Regions from separate parts of the Streptomyces sp. NPDC001544 genome, predicted to be linked through region 2. Evidence: riboswitches for the same ligand, from Rfam matches in the RefSeq annotation. Region 2 holds a riboswitch; each other region holds the start of a gene.
What was found. A riboswitch is a leader RNA that binds a small molecule or an ion and turns the genes downstream of it on or off. The one in region 2 is predicted to bind cyclic di-AMP.

Region 1: it holds a riboswitch for cyclic di-AMP, as region 2 does, so the genes downstream of both, ACFY0F_RS33785 (M23 family metallopeptidase) here and ACFY0F_RS10795 (NlpC/P60 family protein) in region 2, are expected to answer to the same signal.
Region 3: it holds a riboswitch for cyclic di-AMP, as region 2 does, so the genes downstream of both, ACFY0F_RS38810 (peptidoglycan DD-metalloendopeptidase family protein) here and ACFY0F_RS10795 (NlpC/P60 family protein) in region 2, are expected to answer to the same signal.
Region 4: it holds a riboswitch for cyclic di-AMP, as region 2 does, so the genes downstream of both, ACFY0F_RS24955 (transglycosylase SLT domain-containing protein) here and ACFY0F_RS10795 (NlpC/P60 family protein) in region 2, are expected to answer to the same signal.

The regions. Positions count from the first base shown of each region.
Region 1 is NZ_JBIAVN010000019.1:137,992-140,182, reverse strand. It holds gene ACFY0F_RS33785 (M23 family metallopeptidase) at 1-1,013, opposite strand, end outside; cyclic di-AMP (ydaO/yuaA leader) riboswitch at 1,025-1,191, opposite strand; tRNA gene ACFY0F_RS33780 (tRNA-Met) at 1,453-1,526, opposite strand; gene ACFY0F_RS33775 (dihydrofolate reductase family protein) at 1,582-2,191, opposite strand, start outside.
Region 2 is NZ_JBIAVN010000003.1:190,437-192,627, forward strand. It holds gene ACFY0F_RS10790 (tellurite resistance/C4-dicarboxylate transporter family protein) at 1-53, opposite strand, end outside; gene ACFY0F_RS10795 (NlpC/P60 family protein) at 80-1,261, opposite strand; cyclic di-AMP (ydaO/yuaA leader) riboswitch at 1,269-1,430, opposite strand; gene pcrA (DNA helicase PcrA) at 1,675-2,191, shown strand, end outside.
Region 3 is NZ_JBIAVN010000032.1:30,082-32,272, reverse strand. It holds gene ACFY0F_RS38815 (alpha-galactosidase) at 1-905, shown strand, start outside; cyclic di-AMP (ydaO/yuaA leader) riboswitch at 1,212-1,369, shown strand; gene ACFY0F_RS38810 (peptidoglycan DD-metalloendopeptidase family protein) at 1,374-2,191, shown strand, end outside.
Region 4 is NZ_JBIAVN010000010.1:162,883-165,073, reverse strand. It holds gene ACFY0F_RS24960 (polyprenyl synthetase family protein) at 1-97, opposite strand, end outside; cyclic di-AMP (ydaO/yuaA leader) riboswitch at 625-808, shown strand; gene ACFY0F_RS24955 (transglycosylase SLT domain-containing protein) at 814-1,293, shown strand; gene ACFY0F_RS24950 (HAD family hydrolase) at 1,311-2,132, opposite strand.

The sequences.
Region 1 (2,191 bases), on a different contig from region 2:
CCGTGCAGCCACGCCATCGGGTCGATGGCGGTGGGCTGTCCGTCGGGATGGACCTCGAGGTGGAGGTGCGGGCCGGTGACGTTGCCGGTGGCGCCGACGCGGCCGATGACCTCACCGGTTTGGACCTTCTGGCCGACCTTCACGTTGATCGAGGACTGGTGGCAGAACCACAGCTCGGTGCCGTCGTCGAGGGTGAGGATCGTGCGGTAGCCGTAGGCGCCGGCCCAGCCCGCCTCGGTGATCGTGCCGCTGTGGATGGCCTTGATGAGCGTGCCGGTCGGCGCCGCGAAGTCAAGGCCGGTGTGGTAGCCGGAGGACCACATGGCGCCGGGCTGACCGAAGGTGCCGGTGAGCGTGTACGAGGAGGTCGGCAGCGTGTACTGCGCGGCCAGCTTGGCGAGGCGGTCGGCCTCGGCCTGCTTCTTGACGGCGGCCTCGGCCTTCTCCTTGGCGGCGGCGGCCTTGACCGCGGCCTCCTGCTCCGCCTTGGCGGCCACGGCGGCGGACTGCTTCCCGGCGGCGGCCACGGCGGCGGCGGTGGCCTTGCCGTCGGCCTGGCTCTTCTGCCGCTCGGCCTGGGCCATGATCCGGTTGCGCAGGGCCTCGCCGGCGTCGGTGCCGCCCTGGTCGCTGTCGGCGGCTGCCACGCCGACGTCGGTCAGGCTGGCCGCGGTGACCTTGGCGCCGTCGGTGTGGTCGCCCAGCAGCGAGCCGACGGAGGGCAGGTCGGGCAGGGATAGGGAAACCGGCGGCTTGCCGGTGTTGGCGCTGGCGATGCCGCCCGCGCCGACGGCGGCGATGACGCCGACGCCCAGAACGGTGGAGCTGCGGGCGAGTCCCCCGCCGCGCTGCTTGGTGACCCGGTGCCGGCCGCGTTCCGGGCGGAGGGACCCCTCGGTGGGGTTCCACTCCTCCCAGGGGCCCTCGTCGGTGCGGTAGTCGCCGTAGACGAAGGTGTCGGTGCGCCGGCTCGGCGCGAACGGGGCTGTGGGGGCAGGCGGGTTGGACGCCACTCGGGCGTGCTCCTTTCCTTCCGTGACGCCTACCGGGTTAGCTGACGGGTTCGGAGCAGGAAGGTCTCCTACGCGCGTATACCGGCCGTGAACTCGACGAGCTCACAACGGCATTCGTGCGATTCACCCCAAAGTGGTGGTTCCCCGGTTCCCTTTCGGGATTCGGCGCGTGCGCACGGAGCCGTCTCGGGTGACGGCTGGGACGACCGCGCTGCGTTATCGAACGTTAATAGGCCTACCCGTCGGTTTCCAAGAGATCTGGCTTGATCATTAGCGTTTTCACCGAAGGACTTACACACCAAGGACGGTGAAAACCGGGCGAGTTGACCACGGCCCGGATGCCACGGCGGACCGTGGGAGGCTGCAAGCGGACTACCGGGGGCGCAAAAAACACTCAGGGCCGGAATCCCTGTGCTGGATTCCGGCCCTGAGCCTTCAGTAGCGGGGACAGGATTTGAACCTGCGACCTCTGGGTTATGAGCCCAGCGAGCTACCGAGCTGCTCCACCCCGCGTCGTTGTGTCACCAGTGTACGTCATCCGCGGGACACCTCGCACACGCCTTTCCGATCAGCCCGGCAGGTGCCGGTTCGGCACCTTCGCCGCCGCCTCGTACTCCGGCACGACGACCACGTCCACGCCCCCGGCCGCCAGCAGTCCGCTCCCGTCGGCCCCGGTGACGAACGTGTCCGGCTCCCGCCATGCCGTGACCACCCGCCGCACCCCCGCGTCGAGGATCAACCGGGCACACGGCGCCGGCCGGGAGGCCCGCCGGGCGCACGGTTCGAGGCTGCTGTACACCGTGGCACCGGCCAGCCGGGGGTCGTCGGGCCGGATCCTGGCCAGCGCCGCCTCCTCCGCGTGGACCACGGGGTCGCCGCCTTCACGCGAGTGGCCGCGCGCGAGCTCCGTGCCGTCGGCGGCCACGACCACCGCCCCGACGCTGAACGCCGTCTTGGAGGGCGGGCACAGCGCGGCCAGCTCGCAGGCGATCCGCAGCCAGTGGCGGTCGGCGGGGGCGGCCGAGGGGCCGGTGCCGGGGGCGGTCGGCTCGTAGCGCATCAGGACGACGTCCTCGATACGGCGGGTCTCCAGCAGCCGCAGGCGGCCGGCCTGGTAGCCGCCGGGTCCGAAGAGGCGGGGGGCGGCCGGGTCGCCGACCAGGAGGGGGGCCAGGACG
Region 2 (2,191 bases):
GACCGCCGGGCCCACCAAGCGCGCAGGGGCAGGGGTGAGGAGGTGCCGGGCATGGGGCCGATGCTAGGAGCCCGGTGGTTCAGGCCGGTCGCACCACGCTGTGGATGATCGATTCGCCGTCGTAGTAGATCGACTCCTCGCGGACGTAGGCGCCCGGCTTGGGGGCGTGGATCATCATGCCGTTGCCGATGTAGATGCCGACGTGGCTGATGTCGTCGTAGAAGAAGATCAGATCACCGGGCTGGGCGTCGGCGAGGGAGACCGTCGTGCCGGCGTCGACCTGGTCGTAGGTGGTGCGCGGCAGGCTGACGCCGGCGGCCCTCCAGGCGGCCTGGGTCAGGCCGGAGCAGTCGTAGGAGCCGGGGCCGGTGGCGCCCCAGACGTACGGCTTGCCTATCTGCGCGCGGGCGAACTCGATCGCCTTCGCCGCCTTGGTGGCGTACGAGGACGACGAACCCGTGGACGTCGAAGGGGACGTCGAAGGGGCTGGGGAGGGAGACGTCGAGGGGGACGCGGCGGCGCCGGTGTCCTGCTCGGCCGCCCGCTCGGCCGCCTGCTGCTTCGCGAGCTCCGCCGCCTTGCGCGCGGCCTCCTCCTGCTTCTGCTTCTCGATCGCCGCGAGCCGGGCCTTCTCCCGGGCCGTCAGCGTGGACAGCAGCTCGCGCGCGGTGGCGAGCTTCTTCTGGACGGTGGCCTTGGCGGTGTGCAGCTCGTTCTGCGACTCGGTCAGCGTCTCGAGGCTCGCCGTGGCCTCCTGCCGCTTCCTCATCGTCGCGGACTGCTCGGTGACGTAGTCGTCGACCGCGCCCTTCTGCCGGGAGGTCAGCCGGTTCATCAGCTGGGTCTGGTCGAAGTAGTCCTGCGGGGTGTCCGCGAGCAGGAAGGTGGCGGTGTCGGGGGCGGCGGACCCGGTCCGGTACTGGGCCGCGGCGAACGAGCCCAGCTTCTCGCGTGCCTTGTTGAGCTTCTCCGTGCGCTTGGCGACCTCGTCGAGGAGGGTGTCGACCCGTCTGCGCTGCTTGCCGGTGTTCTCCTTGGCGGCGTTGTACTTGTCGGTCGCCGACTCCGCCTGGCGGTAGAGGGAGTCGACCTTCTTCTCGACCTCCTCCAGGCTCGGCCTGCCGTCGGCGGCGGGGGCGGAGGGGGCGGCGTCGGCCGGCTGGGAGAGCAGGGCCACGGAGGTGAGGGCGGCGGTGGCGAGGGCGGGCTTGCGGATGCCCGCGACTCCCGTACCCGGGGAACGCTTGCGGTGCGACGCCAACGGAGGCGACTCCTTCCAGTGTTCCGCCTACCGGGTTAGCTGTCGGGTTCGGGCGGGTGGTTCGGAAGGGTTGCCCTACGGTCCTCGTCCTTGCGGGAGTACGGACCGATTCACCCCAGGTCTCGGTGTGGGTCCCCGGCTCCGGCTGGCGTGGGGGCGCGTGCCGGACTCGACGGAGGCCGCGCGGCCCGGCGACGTTCGCCGGTGGGGGTCGTGCGGCCTGCCAGGCACGGTAGCCAACTCGTGTGGCTCATGTGAAGGTTGGTGCACGTTATGCCCGATACATCTTGTGATTTACGTAAGTATTTTCGTCCGGGTGACGGTGTCGCTCCGGACCGTGAGTGACGGGAGGACCGGTCGTCTTCCCGGGGCGGCGGCCGGTTGTCGGTGGGGCGCCCTAGACTCGGAGAGCGATGAGCAGCCTCTTTGACGACAGCTTCCTGGCGGACCTCCAGGCCCCTCGCGGGCATGGGGAGGAGCCCCCGCCGCCGCCCGAGGACGATCACGCTCCGGAACCGGTTCCGGACGATCTGTTCGGCGGGAAGTTCGACGTGCCGCCGGAGCGGGACGAGTACTACCGGGACGGCGCCCCCCGCCCGGCCGTCGACGCGGCCGCGCTCCTGGAGGGGCTGAACGAGAACCAGCGCGCCGCCGTCGTCCACTCCGGCTCCCCGCTGCTCATCGTGGCCGGCGCCGGCTCCGGCAAGACCCGTGTGCTCACCCACCGCATCGCCCACCTGCTCGGCGAGCGGGGCGTCCACCCCGGTCAGATCCTGGCGATCACCTTCACCAACAAGGCCGCCGGCGAGATGAAGGAGCGCGTCGAGCAGCTCGTCGGCCCGCGCGCGAACGCGATGTGGGTGATGACCTTCCACAGCGCGTGCGTACGCATCCTGCGCCGGGAGAGCAAGAAGCTCGGCTTCACGTCGT
Region 3 (2,191 bases), on a different contig from region 2:
TGTACCGGGCCCACCCCGACTGGGTGCAGTACCAGTTCGGGCGGAAGCGGACGGAGTTCCGTAATCAGCTCGTGCTCAACCTCGCCCGCGAGGACGTCCAGGAACACCTCTGGCAGCAGCTGGACGGCCTCCTGTCCAGCGCCCCCGTCGACTATGTGAAGTGGGACTTCAACCGCTGCTTCACCGACGCCGGATGGCCGGGTGAGCCGTACCCGCAGCGGCTGTGGGTGGACCACGTCCGCGCCTTCTACGCGCTCCTCGACCGGCTGCGGGCGGCCCATCCCGGTGTCGCGTTCGAGTCCTGCTCGGGCGGCGGCGGCCGGATCGACCTCGGTGTGATGAGTCGCACGGACCAGGTGTGGACCTCCGACAACACCGACCCGCTGGACCGGCTCGCCATCCAGCACGGCTTCAGTCAGATCCATCCCGCGCGGGTCATGGCCGCCTGGGTCACCGACAGTCCGAACACCCAGCTCAACGGGCGGGTCAGCAGCCTGCGCTTCCGGTTCGTGAGCGCCATGGCCGGGGTGCTCGGCGTCGGGGGCGATCTGTCGGAGTGGACGGAGGAGGAGCTCGCCGAGGCCCGCCAGTGGGTGGAGCTGTACAAGGAGATCCGCCCGGTCGTGCAGCACGGCGACCTGTACCGGCTGCGACCGCCGGAGGGCGGGCTGAGCGCGGTGCAGTACACCCTCGGGGACGAGTCGGTCGTGCTGGCGTGGCTCCAGGCGCAGCGGTACGGCGAGCCGGTCCCGGCGGTGCGGCTGCGCGGCCTCGATCCGGCGGCGTCCTACGAATGCCGTGAAACGGGCGAAGTCCACCGAGGTGCCGTGCTGCTGCACCATGGACTGGACACCGGGTTGCGCGGCGATCTGGACGCGACCGTTGTCCGTCTGCGCCGCATCTGATGCTTCTGCCCCAATTGGATTCTTTGGGGAAACTAGTTCTGATATAGGGAGGCATGAAGGTACGTTCCGTGAGGAGCGTCATATTTATGACTGTCCGTCACGCGTCATGTCCACGTAATCGGTGGGGATTTCCGGGGAATTGAAGGGTGGTTCCGGAGGAGGTTCACGGACGGTGACGGGGGATATCCAAAACGGATCAAGCCAAACCCGGTCCGCGGGAAGCACTCGCTTGTCCGTTCCCGTCCCGCTCGCTTACCTTCGCCACCACTCCGGACGGAACGCCGAATCCTGCCGCCGCCCAGAGCCCGCACACACTCACCCGTGCACGGCAGGAGCGGGGGACCCACCAGGCAGGACCGCCTGTTCCGGTCTTCGGAACGGCTAGGGGTGAAGCCGCGCGCAGCGCGGCCGGGCAGCTCCAGCCCGAACCCGACAGCTCACCTCGCAGGCGCCGGAGAGGAACTCGTCATGCCCGCGAAGGGTAAGCACCGCCGTCCCAAGAACCGGCGTTTCACCCGCTCGATCGCCGTCGCCGGAACCGGCGGCGCCGCGCTGGCCCTGCCCCTCGTGGGAGCCGGCGGCGCCCATGCCGCCACGGCGGCCACCGCGAAGGAGTCCGCCTCCAAGGAGACCGTCCAGACCGCGCCCGTGGCCCAGAAGGAGACCTCCGCGGCCCGGTCGGGCGTGCACATCTACACGGTGCGGGCCGGTGACTACCTCTCGAAGATCGCCGACGAGCAGAACGTGAGCGGCGGCTGGCACCGGCTCTACGCGGACAACCGCGAGGCCGTCGGCAGCGACCCCTCGCTGATCCACCCCGGTCTGAGGCTGAGCATCGGCGAGCGGGCCGCGCACACCGGCACCGAGTCCGCCACGTCCACCCGGTCCTCCGCCCCGCAGCCCACGACCCGGTCCACGCCCCGTTCCGCGACCCGCTCGCAGACACGGCCCTCCGCGGCGCCGACCGCCTCCACCGGTTTCACCCTCCCGGTCGTGGGCGCCACCATCGGCACCGGTTACCACGTGCCGGGCGGCATGTGGTCCAGCGGCTACCACACGGGCGTCGACTTCGTCGTCCCGACCGGCACACCGGTCAAGGCCGTGGGGGCGGGCACGGTCGTCTCCGCCGGCTGGGGCGGCGCCTACGGCAACCAGGTCGTGATCAGGCTCGCCGACGGCCACTACGCGCAGTACGGCCACCTGTCCTCCCTCTCGGTCTCGGCCGGCCAGACCGTGACGGCGGGGCAGCAGCTCGGTCTCTCCGGCGCGACCGGCAACGTGACCGG
Region 4 (2,191 bases), on a different contig from region 2:
CGAGCAGACCCTCCTCGACAGCCGCCAATCCGGCCTGGACATCGGCTTCCAGAGCCTGGTCCCGCACGCTCAGCCCGAATGGCCCGACGACGGTCACGAGGGGTCTCCTGTCTGCTGGTGTCTGCTGGCGATTACGCGGTTTGTCGATAGGTCGCTGCCCTCACTCGAGTCAGCGTATCCGGTCGGCTTTCGATCACCGAGGGCGCCCACCGTTACAGGCCGGGCGCTATCGGATCACGACCGTTATGTTTTCGATCGGTCGATAAGGACGGATATTTATCCGCTTACCCGGAAGTACGACTGGAGTACCTCGACCAAAGCAGCCGACTCCCCTCACCCTGCCCGCCGGGATTACCGGCACCGCGCCCTTCATGCCCTATTTGCCGCGATTGCCATTTCGTGAATTGGGTCACGCCGCCTACCAGGAGGGGCCCGACACCCCAGACCGCTTTTCCCCGTTCACCTCTGGCCAGTTGAGGCTTGGCAGACGCAAAGGATCAAGTGCCCCATACACGATAGAACAAGGTCAACTAGGACTTTGTGTGAATCCAAGGCTTGTTCCGGACATGTGCTCTCGCATACGTTCCCGGCCGTCGGGCGGACGCCGAATCCTGCCGCCGCCCATCAGACCCATCGACGAACTCATTCGCGTACGGCAGGAGCGGGGGACCCAGGTAAGCCGCCGGTCCGGGCGACACCCGTCGTCCCGGGACGGCTCGGGGTGAAGTCGTGCCGCCTTCGGGCGGCACGGCCGGGCAGCTCCCAGCCCGAACCCGACAGCTCACCTCGCAGGCGACGGAGAGGAACTTCGCCATGTCTGCTGCCGCTCAGCACCGCCCTGCCCGCTTCGCCCGCATCGCCCGCAGACTCGCCGCCGCCGGCGCCGGGGCCGCCGTGATCGCCCTGCCGCTGGCCGGCGCGACCAGCGCCTCGGCCGCCACGCCCACGACCGCGCCCAGCACGGTCACGTACCCGAACAACCTGGACGGCTGGATCCGCGACTCGCTCGCGGTCATGGCGCAGCACGGCATCCCCGGCACGTACAACGGCATCTACCGCAACGTGATGCGCGAGTCCTCGGGCAACCCGCTGGCCATCAACCTCTGGGACTCCAACGCCGCCGCCGGCACTCCGTCCAAGGGCCTGCTGCAGGTCATCGCCCCGACGTTCAACGCCTACCACGTGTCCGGCACCTCGTGGAACATCTACGACCCGATCGCCAACATCACGGCCGCCTGCAACTACGCCGCCCACCGCTACGGCTCGATCGACAACGTGTACGGCGCGTACTGACCGGCTGACCGGTTCCCTCACGGGAAGCATCTTTCGAGGACGACGGCGATGCCGTCGTCCTCGTTCGACAAAGTGATCTCGTCGGCCACCGCCTTGAGTTCCGGGTGCGCGTTGGCCATGGCCACACCGTGCGCAGCCCAGTCGAACATCGGGATGTCGTTGGGCATGTCCCCGAAGGCGACCGCCCTGTCGGGGCTCAGCCCGAGGTGGTCGGCGGCCAGCGCCAGCCCGGTCGCCTTGGTCACACCGCACGGCTGCAATTCGACGGTTCCCGGTCCCGACATGGTGACCGTCGCCAGCGAGCCCACGGCCGCGCGGGCCGTGGCGGCCAACTCGTCGTCCGTCAGTGTGTGATGGCGCAGCAGGACCTTGCTGATCGGCTCGCACCACAGGTCGTCGCGCCGCCGGACCCGCACGGCGGGCAGCGTCGGGTGGGGCATCAGATAACCGGGTTCGATGAGCGTGAGCCCGTCCACCCCGTCCTGGTCGACGGCCGCGTACACCTCCCCCACCTCGGCCTCGATCTTGCCGAGCGCGGTCTCGGCCAGCTCCCGGTCCAGGGTGACCGACCACAGCAGGCGGTCGGCACCGGCGTCGTACACCTGCGCCCCCTGGGCACACACCGCGAGTCCCCTGCCACCCAGGTCGTCGAGCAGCGGCCGCACCCGCGGTGCCGGGCGTCCGGTCACCACGAGGTGCCGGGCACCCGCGTGCCCGGCACGCGCGAGGGCGGCCAGGGACCGGTCGGAGAGGGTGTCGTCGCCACGCAGGAGCGTTCCGTCGAGATCGGTCGCGACGAGGGTGAAGGCGGGGAGCGGATTTCCGGGGGGTGCGGCCATGATCAGAGAATACGGACACCACGCCCCGGCAACTCACCGCTGTTTTCGGCCTCAGCCGT